2 linked regions of the Sediminicoccus sp. KRV36 genome follow. The protein of the gene in region 1 interacts with the protein of each later gene in a pairwise test. Links are inferred from orthologs where the notes say so. Each region holds a gene or a part of one and is shown in the gene's direction. Other genes may lie near its edges.

The links. The genes of interacting proteins can lie anywhere in the genome.
Region 2: the proteins of rpe (region 1) and eno interact in binary tests that used the Escherichia coli proteins (3 or more experiments, as listed by UniProt). The link is inferred for Sediminicoccus sp. KRV36 from one-to-one orthologs.

Annotation. Positions count from the first base shown.
Region 1 is NZ_CP085081.1:4,677,897-4,684,810, forward strand. What follows is about bases 1,460-4,445. They hold rpe (ribulose-phosphate 3-epimerase), read left to right. Parts: upstream 1,460-2,617; coding sequence 2,618-3,274; downstream 3,275-4,445. Other genes in these bases: apaG (Co2+/Mg2+ efflux protein ApaG), read left to right, coding at 1,460-1,753; folE (GTP cyclohydrolase I FolE), read left to right, coding at 1,893-2,534; LHU95_RS22310 (heparinase II/III family protein), read left to right, coding at 3,274-4,445. Outside these bases: metZ (O-succinylhomoserine sulfhydrylase), read left to right, coding at 1-711; LHU95_RS22290 (LysE family translocator), read left to right, coding at 744-1,355; more of apaG, read left to right, coding at 1,352-1,459; more of LHU95_RS22310, read left to right, coding at 4,446-4,890; LHU95_RS22315 (glycosyltransferase family 4 protein), read left to right, coding at 5,056-6,165; purH (bifunctional phosphoribosylaminoimidazolecarboxamide formyltransferase/IMP cyclohydrolase), read left to right, coding at 6,168-6,914. UniProt on the Escherichia coli protein: Catalyzes the reversible epimerization of D-ribulose 5-phosphate to D-xylulose 5-phosphate.
Region 2 is NZ_CP085081.1:1,960,836-1,967,738, forward strand. The notes cover bases 2,735-5,709. They hold eno (phosphopyruvate hydratase), read left to right. Parts: upstream 2,735-3,570; coding sequence 3,571-4,848; downstream 4,849-5,709. Other genes in these bases: zigA (zinc metallochaperone GTPase ZigA), read right to left, coding at 2,735-2,848; LHU95_RS09005 (DUF1826 domain-containing protein), read right to left, coding at 2,848-3,468; LHU95_RS09015 (hypothetical protein), read right to left, coding at 4,987-5,631. In the rest of the region: LHU95_RS08985 (DUF3253 domain-containing protein), read right to left, coding at 1-65; LHU95_RS08990 (pyridoxamine 5'-phosphate oxidase family protein), read right to left, coding at 62-652; LHU95_RS08995 (NAD(P)-binding protein), read right to left, coding at 649-1,590; more of zigA, read right to left, coding at 1,658-2,734; LHU95_RS09020 (hypothetical protein), read right to left, coding at 6,189-6,398; LHU95_RS09025 (septum formation initiator family protein), read left to right, coding at 6,600-6,902. UniProt on the Escherichia coli protein: Catalyzes the reversible conversion of 2-phosphoglycerate (2-PG) into phosphoenolpyruvate (PEP). It is essential for the degradation of carbohydrates via glycolysis.

The DNA of each region.
Region 1 (6,914 bases):
GCCGGCGCGCTGGTGGTGGTGGATAATGTGTTCGCGACACCGCTGCTGCAAAAGCCCTTCGAGCAGGGGGCCGATGTCGTCGTCTATTCCTGCACCAAGCACATGGACGGCCAGGGCCGTGTGCTCGGCGGCGCCGTGCTCGGCAAGAAGAAGTGGGTGGAGGAGGTGCTGATGCCCTTCATCCGCAACACCGGCCCCGCCATGTCCCCCTTCAACGCCTGGGTCATCCTGAAGGGGCTTGAGACGCTGAAGCTGCGCGTGGACCAGATGTGCCGCAACGCGGCCGCCGTGGCCGATTTCCTGAGCGAACGTTCGGAGATTTCCCGCGTGCTCTATCCCTTCCGCGCCGACCATCCGCAGCATGCGCTGGCGGTGCGGCAGATGTCGGGCGGCGGCACGCTGGTGACCTTCGACATCAGGGGGGGCTCTACCGCGAATGGGCAGGACGCGAAGGCCGCCTGCTTCCGCTTCATGAACGCGCTGCAGATCGTGGACATCTCCAACAACCTCGGCGATTCCAAGTCGCTGGCGACGCATCCGGCCACCACCACGCATATGCGCATCGGCGAGGTGGAGCGCACGAAGCTCGGCATCACCGATGGCACGGTGCGGCTCTCGGTGGGTCTCGAAGACGTGGCCGACCTGATCGAGGATCTGGCCGAGGCGCTGGATGCGGTGGGCAGCAGCGCCAGCCTGCGCGCGGCCGAGTAGCGCCGTGGGGGCGAGCCATGGCAGGATGACGCATGACCCTGGAAACCTGGCTCGCCTTCCTGCTCGCTTCCGCCATCATGCTGCCGATTCCGGGGCCGACGATCATGCTCGTCATCGGCCAATCGCTCGGCGCCGGGCGTGGCCGGGCGCTGCCGCTGGTGGCCGGCGTGGCGCTGGGTGACCTGACGGCGATGACGCTTTCCCTCGCCGGACTCGGCGCCTTGCTGGCCGCCTCCAGCCTGGCCTTCACCCTGCTGAAATGGATGGGCGCGGCCTATCTCGTGTGGCTCGGCATCAAGCTGTTCCGCGCGCCGGTCAGTGCCACTGCCGCGCCGCCGCTCACCGCCCGCCGCGCCATGCGCGACGCCTATGTGGTGACGGCGCTCAACCCCAAGAGCATCGCCTTCTTCATCGCCTTCGTTCCACAATTCATCACCCCCGCGCAGCCCTTCCTGCCGCAGGCCGCGATCCTGGTCGCGAGCTTCGTGACCCTGGCCGCGCTGAATGCCCTGGCCTATGCGCTGCTCGCGGGGCGGCTTGCGGGGGCGGTCGCGCGGCCCGCCATCCGGCGCGCCTTCAACCGCCTGGGGGGTGCCATGCTGATGGGCGCCGGCCTCGCCACCGCCGCGATGCGCCGCGCATGAAGCCCTACACCACGGTCACGCGCGGCGTACGCGTCACCATCCGCCCCTTCTACCTGACCGATCAGTCGGAGCCCTCGGACGGGCGCTATGTCTGGGCCTACAAGGTGCAGATCGAGAATCTGGGCCAGGCGACGGTCCAGCTTCTTAAGCGCAGCTGGATCATCACCGACGGGATGGGCCGCGAGACCCGCGTGCATGGCGAGGGCGTGGTGGGCGAACAGCCCATCCTCGAACCGGGCGAGAGCTTCGACTACACCTCCGGCACGCCGCTGCCCACGCCCTCCGGCTTCATGCGCGGTACCTACCATATGGTCGTCGTTGAAACCGGCGAGGCGTTCGACGCGGCCGTACCGGCCTTCTCGCTGGACAGTCCGCATCAGGATGGCGGCATCCACTGATCGTTGCGCGTTCAGCAAAATAGGCCAGTCCCGCCGCTGACGCTTGCGGAGTCCCGCAGCCGCCCCATCTGGCTTTTCGAGAAGCCTGATGCCGCACCACACGGGCGCGGATGCGGGCCTCCAGGGAATTTCGAAAGCCATGAACATCCAGTTGCCCGCCAATGCCAAGGCCGACGACAAGTTGAGCGGCCTGCTCCGCCCAAGCCGCGCCGAGGCCGAGGCCGCCGTTCGCACGCTGCTGCTCTGGGCCGGCGATGACCCGGACCGCGAGGGCCTGGTGGATACACCCGCCCGCGTCGCCCGCGCCTATGAGGAATTCTTCGCCGGCTACGGCAATGACCCGGTCGAGATGCTGGCCCGTTCCTTCGAGGAGACGGACGGCTATGACGAGATGGTCGTGCTGCGGGATATTCGGCTGGAGAGCCATTGCGAGCACCATATGGTTCCCATCATTGGCAAGGCGCATATCGCCTATTTGCCCAATGGCCGCGTGGTCGGGATTTCCAAACTGGCCCGCGTGATCGAGACCTACGCCAAGCGCCTGCAAATTCAGGAAAAGCTGACGGCGCAAATCGCCAATACGATTGAAAGCGTGCTCAAGCCCAAGGGTGTCGCTGTCGTGATCGAGGCCGCGCACCAGTGCATGACCACGCGCGGCATCCACAAGCCGGGCGTTTCCATGGTCACCTCCCGCATGTTGGGCGAGTTTCGCACCAATGACGCGACGCGGCGCGAGTTCCTCTCGATCATCAGCGGATCGCGCGGCATTCTCGAAGGCTGATCAGGCGCAGATTGCGCCGGGCGCGACGGTTTCCAGGCGGTTGCGAATAGGCTAACCCCAAGGCTTGTTTTCATGCAGGTCCGATGTCAGCCATTCGCATTGCCCCGTCGCTGCTTGCCGCCGATTTTGCCCGGCTGGGCGAGGAAGTGCGCGCCATTGAAACCGCGGGCGCCGATTGGCTGCACCTGGACATCATGGATGGGCATTTCGTGCCCAATATCAGCTTCGGGCCGGGACTGATCCGCGCCCTCAGGCCGCACAGCAAGATGCCCTTCGACGTGCATCTGATGATCGCCCCGGCCGATATCTACCTCGCCGCCTTCGCCGAAGCGGGGGCCGATATCATCAGCCTGCATCCGGAAGCCGGGCCGCATCTGCACCGCAGCCTGCAAACCATCCGCAGCCTGGGGAAGAAGGCCGGCGTGGTGCTCAATCCGGCGACGCCGATCGAGGCTTTGGCCCATGTGCTGGACCTGACCGACCTCATCCTCGTCATGTCGGTCAATCCGGGCTTTGGCGGGCAATCCTTCCTGACCAGCCAATTGGCCAAGATTGCCGCTTTGCGTCGCATGATCACCGAATCCGGCCGAGAGATTGCGCTTCAGGTGGATGGCGGCGTCACCTTGAAGACCGCCCCTGATTGCATTGCCGCCGGCGCCGATGTTCTTGTGGCTGGCACAGCCGTGTTTGGCGCCGCGGACTACGCCGCCGCCATTGCCGGGCTGAGGGAGGGCGCCTGATGGCTGATGTTTTCCGTGGCGTTCGCGGCTTGTTTTCCCGGCTCAAGCCCGTCCGCGTCCCTGACGCGCCGGCGCGTTCCTTCCGGGATCTCTGGCCGGGTGATGCCGCCCGCGGTGCGCGGCTGCTGCGTGGCGAGTTCGAGGTACTGGGCAGCGCCCGGCTGCTCAATGATTGGGGCCCCGCCGCCGGCACCACGCTCTGGCGCCAGGGGGCGCATGGCTTCGCCTGGCTGCGCGATCTGCGCATGCTCGGCACCGACGCCGCACGGGTGAAGGCGCGCGATCTGGCCGAAGATTGGCTCGCCCGCGGTGCGACCGAACCGATGGCCAACGCGCCCGAAGTGGCGGCGGCACGGATTTCCGCCTGGCTCGGCCATTGGGATTTCCTGGCCGCCACGGCCGAGGATGGGTTCCGCCGCCAATTGCTCCAGCGCCTCGCGCAGGATGGCCGGGCCCTCTCGGCCAGCCTGCCGGCCGAGGCCGCGCATCGCGGCGCCCTGGTGGTGCTCAAGGGCAGCATCGCCGCCGCCGTGGCGATGGAGGAAGAAGCCTGGCTGACCCGCGCGCTGCGCTTCCTGGGGCCCGAGCTGGAGCGCCAGTTCCACCCGGATGGCGGCCATGTCGAGCGCAGCCCGGCCACGCAATTGCTGGCCCTGCAGGACCTGATCGAGATCCGCAACCTGCTGAACGGCGTGGGCGTCACCTCCCCGCCGCAGCTTTCCACCGCGCTGGAACGTGCCGGCCAGGCGCTCCGGCTGTTCCGGCATGGGGACATGTCGCTGGCCTTGTTCAATGGCACGCGTGAAGAATCTCCAGCCATCGTGGATGTCGTTCTCGCCCAGGGCCTGGCCAAGGGGCGGGCGCCCATGCTGCTGGAGGAAACAGGCTTTCAGCGCATGGCCGCGGGCCGCACGCTGATCATCGCCGATTGCGGCGCGCCGCCGCCCGGCCGCCCGGCCGATGCCGCTTCCGGCCTGCCGCGCGGCGCCGATCGTTCGGCACATGCGGGCACGCTCTCGTTTGAAATGTCGGTCGGGCGGGACCGCCTGATCGTGAATTGCGGCGCGGCCCCGGCCGGGGATGGCGCATGGCGGGACGCGCTGCGCGGCACGGCGGCGCATTCCACCCTCACTTTGGCCGATACCAACAGCAGCGAGCTACGCGAGGAGGGCCTCGGCCGCCGACCGGAGCGCGTCGAGATCGAGCGGCAGGAGGCCAATGGGGCGCAGTGGCTGGAGGCTGGCCATGATGGCTATCGCCGCACCCATGGCGTGGTGCATCGCCGCCGCCTGTATCTCTCCGAGACGGGCGATGACCTGCGCGGCGAGGATGCGCTGGAGCCCTTCCCCGGCCCCGCCACCGCCTGGGCCATCCGCTTCCACCTGCACCCGGCCGTCACCGCCGTCCTGCAGGAGGAGGAGGGCGGCGTGCTGATGCGCCTGCCCGGTGGCCAGGGCTGGCGCTTTCGCGCGCGCGGCGCGCGGGTGGAGCTGGAGGAAAGCGTCTATCTCGCCGCCGAACCGCGTCGCACCAGCCAGATCGTCCTCACCTCGGATGGTGAGGCGGAGACGGTGCAATGGGCCATCAGCCGTGTGGTGGCCGGGGGCGAAGGCTAGCGGGCGGCACAGGCCCCTTGACCGAGACGGGCCTCAGAAACCATCCATCCAGGCCAAAGGCGTTGACAGATTGATCGCGGGTCAAGGGGGCAGTGCCCCCTTGCGGGGTTCAGGGGCGGCGCCCCTGGCCTTGTTCCGCCAGGCACCGGCAGAGGCGGACGAGCCATCAAGATCCTCCAGCTCACCAATGTGGATTTCTCGCTCCGGCATTTCCTGCTGCCGCTGATGCGCGGCGCCCGCGCGCGCGGGCATGAGGTGGTGGGAATTTCCGCGGACGGCCCATTGCTCGACATCCCGCGCGATGAGGGGTTCCGCATCATCCCCGTGCCCCTGGCGCGCAGCCTGAATCCGGGCGCGCATCTCCCGGCCTTCCGCGCACTGCGCCGGATCATGCGGGAGGAGCGGTTCGACATGGTGCATGCGCATATGCCCATCTCCGGCATCCTGGCGCGCGCGGCCGCCAAGGCCGAGGGCGTGCCGCGCATCGCCTATACCTGCCACGGGTTTCTTTTCAATCAGCCTGGCCCGCTGTGGCGGCGTGGCCTTTCGCTTGGCGTGGAATGGCTGGGCGGGCGCATGACCGATACCTTCCTGACCGTGAGCGACGAGGAGGCCGCCGATGCGCGGCGGCTATGGATTCATCGCGGCGCCACAGCGACAGGGAACGGGCGGGACCCGGCGATGTTCCACCCCGACGCAGCCGCCCGCGCCACCCTGCGCGCGGAACAAGGCGTGCCGCCGGAGGCGTGCGTCATCATCGGCATCTCACGCCTGGTGCGCCACAAGGGCTGGCCCGAGCTGCTCCAGGCCATGGAGAGCGTGCCCGAAGCGCATCTCTGGGTGGTGGGGGAGCGTCTTGTATCCGATCATGGCGAGGATCTGACACCGCATTTTGAGCGTGCGGCGGCCAGGCTCGGCCCCCGTCTGCGCCTGCTGGGCTACCGGCATGATGTGGCGCGCTGGCTGCAGGCGGCCGATATCTTCTGCCTGCCCAGCCATTTCGAAGGCCTGCCCATGTCCGTGATCGAGGCGATGCTGACCGGGCTGCCCGTGGTGGCCACCGATATCAGCGGCTGCCGGGAGCAGGTGGTGCCGGAGCAGACCGGGCTTCTGGTGCCGCCCATGCAGGTGGCGGGGCTCGGGCGTGCGCTGGCGCGGCTGGTGGCGGATGCGCCCTTGCGGCAGAGGATGGGGGCGGCCGGCCTGGCCCGCGCCCGCGAAAAATTCACCGAAGCAGCGGTGGTTGGCCGCACGCTCGATCTGCTGGGATTATGATCATGACTGTTACCAACCCCTTGGCCATTCGCCGCGCCCTGCTCTCCGTCTCCGACAAGACCGGCATCGTGGAATTCGCGCGCTTCCTGGCTGAGCGAGGGGCCGAAATCCTCTCCACCGGCGGCACGGCGCAGGCGATCCGCGCGGCGGGCATCCCCGTGAAGGATGTCAGCGAGCATACGGGCTTCCCGGAAATCCTGGATGGCCGGGTGAAGACGCTGGTGCCGCAGGTGCATGGTGGCATCCTCGGCCGGCGTGATGATGCGGCGCACCTGGCGCAGATGGCCGAGCATGCGATCGCGCCGATAGATCTGGTGGCGGTCAACCTCTACCCCTTCGAGGCGACGGTGGCGAAGGGTGCCGCCTTCGAGGATTGCATCGAGAATATCGATATCGGTGGCCCCGCGATGATCCGCAGCGCAGCCAAGAACCATGCCCATGTTGTGGTGGTGACCGAGCCCGCGCATCTGGCGCGCGTCACCGCCGAGATCGAAGCGAGCGGCGGCACATCAGCCGAACTCCGCCGCGAACTGGCCGCCGCCGCCTATGCCCGCACCGCCGCCTATGACGCCGCGATTTCTGGCTGGTTCGCCGGGCAGCTTGGCCAGGATTTCCCGCCGCGCCTGGCCTTCGCCGGGCAGCTCGCGCAGACGCTGCGCTATGGCGAGAACCCGCATCAGAAGGCCGGCTTCTACCTCGATGGCAGCCATCGCTTCGGGATCGCGACAGCGACCCAGGTGCAGGGCAAG
Region 2 (6,903 bases), 2.7 Mb from region 1 along the record:
TCGGTCGCGGCGACGCGGCGCAGGATTTCGGCTTCGATGGCTTCAAGCGGAGGAATCTGGGTCATGGGACCAGCCATGTGGCGCGTTCTTCGCCGTCGGGCCAGTCCAATCGCGCCCGCCGATGCCCTTCCGCCGCCAGCCAGAGCCATTCAAGGCTGTGCATCCGCAGCAGGATCACGCCGAAATGCTGCCGGCCCACCACCTCATCCTGCGGCGCCGGCATGGGGGCTGCGATGGGCGTGCCCGGCGCTGGCTCGATGGAATAGCAGATGCGGCTGAAGGGCTGGCTGGCCTGCCAGGCGGCCTCGGCCACGGCATCATCCGTGTGCAGGGAGGCCACGCCCTGCAGGCGCAATTGCACCTGGGCCGCCGGATCATAGGCATGCAGGGCGAAGCGCGGATCACGCGCCAGTTCGGCGAATTTCTCGCCCCTTTGGTCGCTGTGCAGGCGCAGTGTCCGCGCGGCGGCGTCAAAGCCGCGCAGCACCAGGGTGCGCGCGCGCGGCGTGCCATCCAGGCCGATGCTGGCCAGGGTGGGGGTGTGCACGGGGCTGCGCCGATCCGCGACACCGCGCGCGAGCAGCTCGAAGGCCGCAGCGCGCAGCTCCATGAGGTCATCGGCATGGCCGGGACGGGGACGCGGATGGCTCATGCGCCGAGCACCCTCTGCGCCAGGGCCTGGCCACTCTCCCAGGCGGATTCGGCGCGACCGGCGAGGCAGCCATCCGAGGCATAGCCGAGGCCGAGCGCGCCGTCCCACAGGCAGGCCTGGCCCAACGCCACCTCCAGCAGCGAGAAGCGCCAGCGATGCGCCACGGCAAAGAGCGGCGCGGCGGCCGGAAGGGCGGCCAGAAGTGCGGCGATGACGGCTTCGGGGGCTGCTTCCAGGTGCTCGCGGCTGAAATCCGGATCGGCCTGGATCACCCAATTCGCCTGGGTGGCATCACGGCCTGGCTTGGCGCTGTCCCGCGCGGCCCAGCCGATGGGGCCGTGGTAGCGCAGCGTGTCGGGCAGATCGAGGCGTTGCGGGAAGGCGGCCATCACCGTCCAGCAGGGGGCGTACTGGATCGCGGCCAGGGGCTGGGACATGTGTGGCGGCAGCAGGGCCATCGCCTGCTCGGCCGGGAAGGTGACCAGCACGGCGGAGAACGGGCCATCCAGCGTGGGTTCCACGGCGGGCAAGGGCCGGCCCGGGCGGACCAGCGCCGCATCGAGATGCGCGACCATCCAGCCATCGGCGCCGGCCTGCAGCGCCGCCACATGGCGCCCGGTCTGCAATTCCAGCCCCTGCGCCATATGCCGGCCAAGAGCCGACATGCCGGGGGCGGCCACGCGGCGCTTGGGGTCGGGCCAGGGCAGGGTGCCCGCGGCTTCGAGCAGCTGCGCGAAGCCTGGCCGCTCGGCCCGCAGATATTGCGCGCCGTGATCGAAGCGATGGCTTTCGCCGGCATGCTCGATGCGGCGCGTGGCCAGGCGCCCGCCGGCGGCGCGGCCCTTGTCAAAGAGCCGGACCTCGCGGCCCCCGGCGATCAGGGCTTGGGCGGCGGAAAGCCCGGCGAGGCCGGCGCCGAGGATGGCGATGGGATGCATGCCCGCATCAATGGCACCCTGAACCATCTGCGCAAGTGGGGGAGCAGGTTGGCGAGCAAGCGGCGCGCTATTTCTGCCAGGCCGGGAAGGGGTCGGGCAGGCGGGCATGGGCGCGGGGGCCGGCGCGCCATTCCTCATGGGTCAGCAGCGTGGCGTCCAGCTGCGCCCGCAGCGCCGCCTCATTCATGCCGATCCCGATGAAGACGATTTCCTGCCGCCGATCCCCGCCGGGCTCGACCCAGAGGCCGCGGATCATCTCGCGCCAGTCTGCATCCTGCGGCCAACGCTGTTCCTCGATCGCGGCCCACCAGAAGCCAGCGCCCTGGTGGCGGCCCATGCGGCCGGCCAGTTGCCATTCACCCACCCAGCCAGGCCGCGTCGCCAGCCAGAAGAAGCCCTTGGCGCGCACCACGCCTGGCAGATCGCCCTCAATCAATGTCTTGAAGCGTTGCGGATGCACCGGCCGGCGCGCGCGCCATACAAAGCTGGTGACGCCGAATTCCTCGCTTTCCGGCAGATGCTCGCCCGACATCGCCTTCTGCCAGCCAGCGGCATTCTGCGCTCGCTCCATATTGAAGCGGCCGGTGTTCAGCACCTTGGCCAGCGGCACGTGGCCGTGTTCGGTCGAGAGAATCTCCGCCGTGGGATTGAAAGTGGCCAGCAAGGCGGCCAGCCGTCCCAATTCCCCGGCCGAGACAAGATCAGCCTTGTTGACGATGATGGTATCGGCGAACTCCACCTGCTCGATCAGCAGGTCCACCAGCAGGCGGTGATCTTCGGCACCGGCGGTTTCGCCGCGGGCGCGCAGCGTGTCGGCGCTGGCGTAATCCTCCAGGAAGGCCCGGGCGTCGACCACGGTCACCATGGTGTCGAGCTTCGCCACGTCGCCCAGGCAAAAGCCCTCCTCCGTCGTGAAATCGAAGGTGGCGGCGACGGGCATGGGCTCACTGACGCCGGTGCTCTCGATCAGCAGCGCATCGAAGCGGCCTTCGGCGGCCAGCTTCGCGACCTCCTCCATGAGATCCTCGCGCAGGGTGCAGCAGATGCAGCCATTGGTCATCTCGACCAGCTTTTCCTCGGTGCGCGACAGGGTGCCGGTATTGCCCACCAGGGCCGCGTCAATATTCACCTCGCTCATGTCATTCACGATGACGGCGACGCGCTGGCCTTCGCGATTGGCCAGCACATGGTTCAGCAAGGTGGTCTTGCCGGCGCCGAGGAAGCCCGAAAGCACGGTGACGGGGAGGCGTTGGGTCATCAGCAGCAGCCTGGTTCGTCAATGCAGAAGACCAGGCGCGAGCGCTGGCCCTCCGGCAGATGGGAGAGGGGAGGGGAGCGGTGCAGCGTAGTGGCGCCTGCGCGCTTGCGGCCGCGAAACAGCGCCACGGCGCAGCGCGGGACGTCCTCGATCTGGGCGCCGCCGTCAGGGTCGCCCATGCTCCATTGGGTGCCCGGGCCGGCATAGGTGACCAGCAGGCGGAAGCCCACGGAATCCACGTGGAATTTGCGGCAGGCATCGCCTGTGATGCCATCCAGGCGCAGCCGCACATGCTGGCTTCGCAGCAAGGCCGCGAACATGTGGGACAGGCGCAACATGTCTGAGAGCAGCGCCATCGGCGCGCCGGCGGGCAATTGCTCGCAGAGGGAATCGAGCGCTTCGTCCGGCGTGCCCTCGGCTGTGGCGCGAAACGGGCCCGCCTGGCGCAGGGGCTTGAGGGGCTTGGCAAAGCCGGCAGGCTCCTCACGCAGCCAAAGAGCGAGGGCGACATCGGGGCTGAGTGCCGTCAGCAAGACCGTTTCCGGCGTGCCGATCACGGCGCGGGGCGGTGTGGTCGCGTGGGCGGCTTCGGGGCCGTAGGCTTCGCAGAGGAGAGGCATGAATGTGATAATATAACATAATGATTGCGGCGCAAGCCTCACCTTGCCCTTTCGCGCGGCTCAGCCTATCCGCGCGGACATCTTTGCCCGAAGGACCTCACCATGCCCGCCATTGCCGACATCATCGCCCGTGAAGTGCTGGACAGCCGGGGCAACCCGACCGTGGAGGCGGAGGTGGTGCTGGATGACGGCAGCCGCGGCCGCGCGATCGTCCCCTCCGGCGCCTCGACCGGCGCGCATGAAGCGGTGGAGCTGCGCGATGGCGACAAGTCCCGCTATGGCGGCAAGGGCGTCACCAAGGCCGTGGCGAATGTCGAGGGCGAAATCTTCGACGCGATTGGCGGGCTGAACGCCGCCGACCAGGTCAAGATCGACCAGATGATGATCGAGTTGGACGGCACGCCCAATAAATCCCGCCTCGGCGCCAATGCCATGCTGGCCGTTAGCCTCGCCACCGCCAAGGCGGCGGCCCAGGCGCATGGCCTGCCGCTGTATCGCTATGTGGGCGGCGCCTATGCGCGCACGCTGCCGGTGCCGATGATGAACATCATCAATGGCGGCCAGCACGCCGACAACCCGATTGATATCCAGGAATTCATGGTGATGCCGGTGGCTGCCGGCACCATCGCCGATGCGGTCCGCGTCGGCTCAGAGATTTTCGCGGCCCTCAAGAAGCAGCTGCATGATGCCGGCCACAACACCAATGTCGGCGATGAGGGCGGCTTCGCCCCGAATATCGGCAGCGCGGACGAGGCACTGGCCTTCATCGCCAAAGCTTGCGAGGCGGCCGGTCACCGTGTGGGCGAGGATGTGATGTTCGCGCTCGATTGCGCTGCCACCGAGTTCCACCACGACGGCAAATACGTGATGGAAGGCGAGGGCAAGACGCTGGATGCCGGCGGCATGGTGGATTACCTCGCCGCACTTTGCGCCAAGTGGCCGATCATCTCCATCGAGGATGGCATGTCCGAGGATGACTGGGCCGGCTGGAAGCTGCTGACCGAGCGGCTGGGCGGCAAGATCCAGCTGGTGGGCGATGATCTTTTCGTCACCAACCCCGAGCGCCTGGCCATGGGCATTGAGCGCGCCACGGCCAATTCCATCCTGGTAAAGGTCAACCAGATCGGCACGCTGACCGAGACGCTGGAAGCGGTCGAGATGGCGCATCGCGCAGGCTACACGGCGGTGATGAGCCACCGCTCCGGCGAGACGGAGGATTTCACCATCGCCGATCTCGCCGTCGCCACCAATTGCGGGCAGATCAAGACCGGCTCGCTCAGCCGCTCTGACCGGCTGGCCAAGTACAACCAGCTGATCCGCATCGAGCAGGATCTGGGGCCCGCGGCGCGCTATGCGGGGCGGACGATTTTGAAGCGCTGAGCCACGGGGCGCGCCGCAAGGCGGAGGGATTGGCGCGCTATGCGGGGCGGCCGATTTTGAAGCGCTGAAAGAGGCCTCCGGCGGCTGGGGCCATTGGCCCCGGACCCCTTACCTTGTCTCCAGCGCGGGCTGGGCGGATCAGCCCCCATCCTCCGGGTCTTCCAGGAGGAAGGGGCCGTAATGGTCCAGCACGCTGGCGAAGGCGGCTTCGCCATATTCCTCGTCCATCGCGTCCTTGAGGTCGGCCAGGGCCGCTTCGCCCTGGAATTCGGGCAGCAGGGCCTCGCGCAGGAAGGCTTCGGGGCCGGCGAAGGCGGCGCACACATCTTCCATGGCGTGGATCGCGAAGCTTCGATCCTCGGGGAAGAGGATGTGGAAGCTGTTGGGATGCGCCTCGAAGAAGCTGGAAATGCGGCGTGCTTCGAGCGGGATGCGCCAGACCGCCGTGGGGTCAGTGATCCCCTCCGCATCCACATAGGTTCCGCACAGATGCGTGATGCCACGACGCTGGAGGGCGGCGGCGAGGGGCACGAACATCTCCAACGGTCCGCTGTTCCGGACATCCCAGTGCTGGAGGAGTTGGACGCGCCAGTCATGCTCGCCCAGCCATGCATTGCTGAGTCGTGTGCCTTGCCTGCCGGATCGGGTCTTGAAGACCTCCAGCATTTCGTAGGCCTTGTCGCGCAGCGCCATCTGAGTGGCGCGGCCGGGGAAATGCGCCGTACCGGCCATGATCTCCGGGTCGCACTGGTCCGGTAGGTCGTCCCGGTTGTCCTGTGTCACGATGTTCTCTCCTAGTCAGCCAAGCGGTAACGGATCTTGTGGATAGTCGGCCACTTGACGCTGCCATCAGGCAGCACAGTTCGTCGCTGCACATCCATGGTGGGGAAGGGGGTGTCTCGGATTGTCGTGCTGCGCCTGATGGTAATTTGCCGGTTCTCATCCAGACGGTAGATCCGGCTGCCTCCATCAACTCGCGGTTCCCCCTGTGGCCGCAAATCACGGATGTCGCGCTCACGCAGGCTGAGGCCGCCGTCGCGCCGCCACTGGAATTCGCCCCTTTGCAACACGGGCTTCTCGGGATCGGGCGCCGTCAGCCGGTCCCGCAGCAGCCGGCCAAGGCGTTGGCCGACTTCATCCTCCGGTGCGGCGGGCGGCGGCAGGGTTGGCCGCTGGTTTCGGCGATCCTCATTGTTCGGCCGCCGTCCTCGCCCGCCCCGGCCATCGGCGGGGCCGCGCGTCAGGCGCTCCCAAAGGGATCGTCGCCAATTGGCGTATTGGATGCTCGCTGGGGGCAGGGCGCCAGGGCTGGCCGCTGTGCCACCCGGCGGCGGGCTGCGTCAATGGCCGGCGACGGGCCTACCTTCGCGGCGATAGGGCCGCACCCAGACGGCGCCGCGTGCTGCCGCGTCCTTCGGATGCAGCGCGCCAAAGCCGCCGCGGACCCAGCCGGTGAAGACATCGCGCTCGGGGTGGCCGTTCTGCCAATAACGCGGCTCGCGCATGGCGCTTCGCAGATCGGCTTCGGTGGTGCGGATGGGATTGGCCATGGGAACTCCTTTCGATGCAGACCATATTCCTATTTTATAGAAAAAGCAATAAAATCCTATGTCATGTATTACTCGCTGTATTCGCAACAAAGAAGCGCCAGAAACCCTTGCATGCGCGGCCGGATGGTGATTCTGTCGGATTCGCGCATCAAGGGACGCGCTTTGGGGGGTTCCATGAATTTCGGGCGGTGGCTCATCCGCATGTTGAAGCTGTTGGCGCCGCCGGTGATCCTGGCGAGCATCGCGGCCTTCTTCGTCTGGCACGCCTCCCATGGCGACCGTGGCCTGATCGCGCGTGAGCATCGCCTGGCCGAAATCGCCGCCGCCAAATCGGACCGGGACCGCGCCACCGCCGAGCGCGAGGCGGCCGAACGGCGCGTCAACGCCATGCGCGGAGATCGGCTTGACCGGGACCAGTTGGAAGAGCGCGCCAGGGCCATGCTGAATCTGACCACGCGGGAGGAGATTGTGATCCCCTACCCACCGGGCCAGCGGCTTTTCTGAT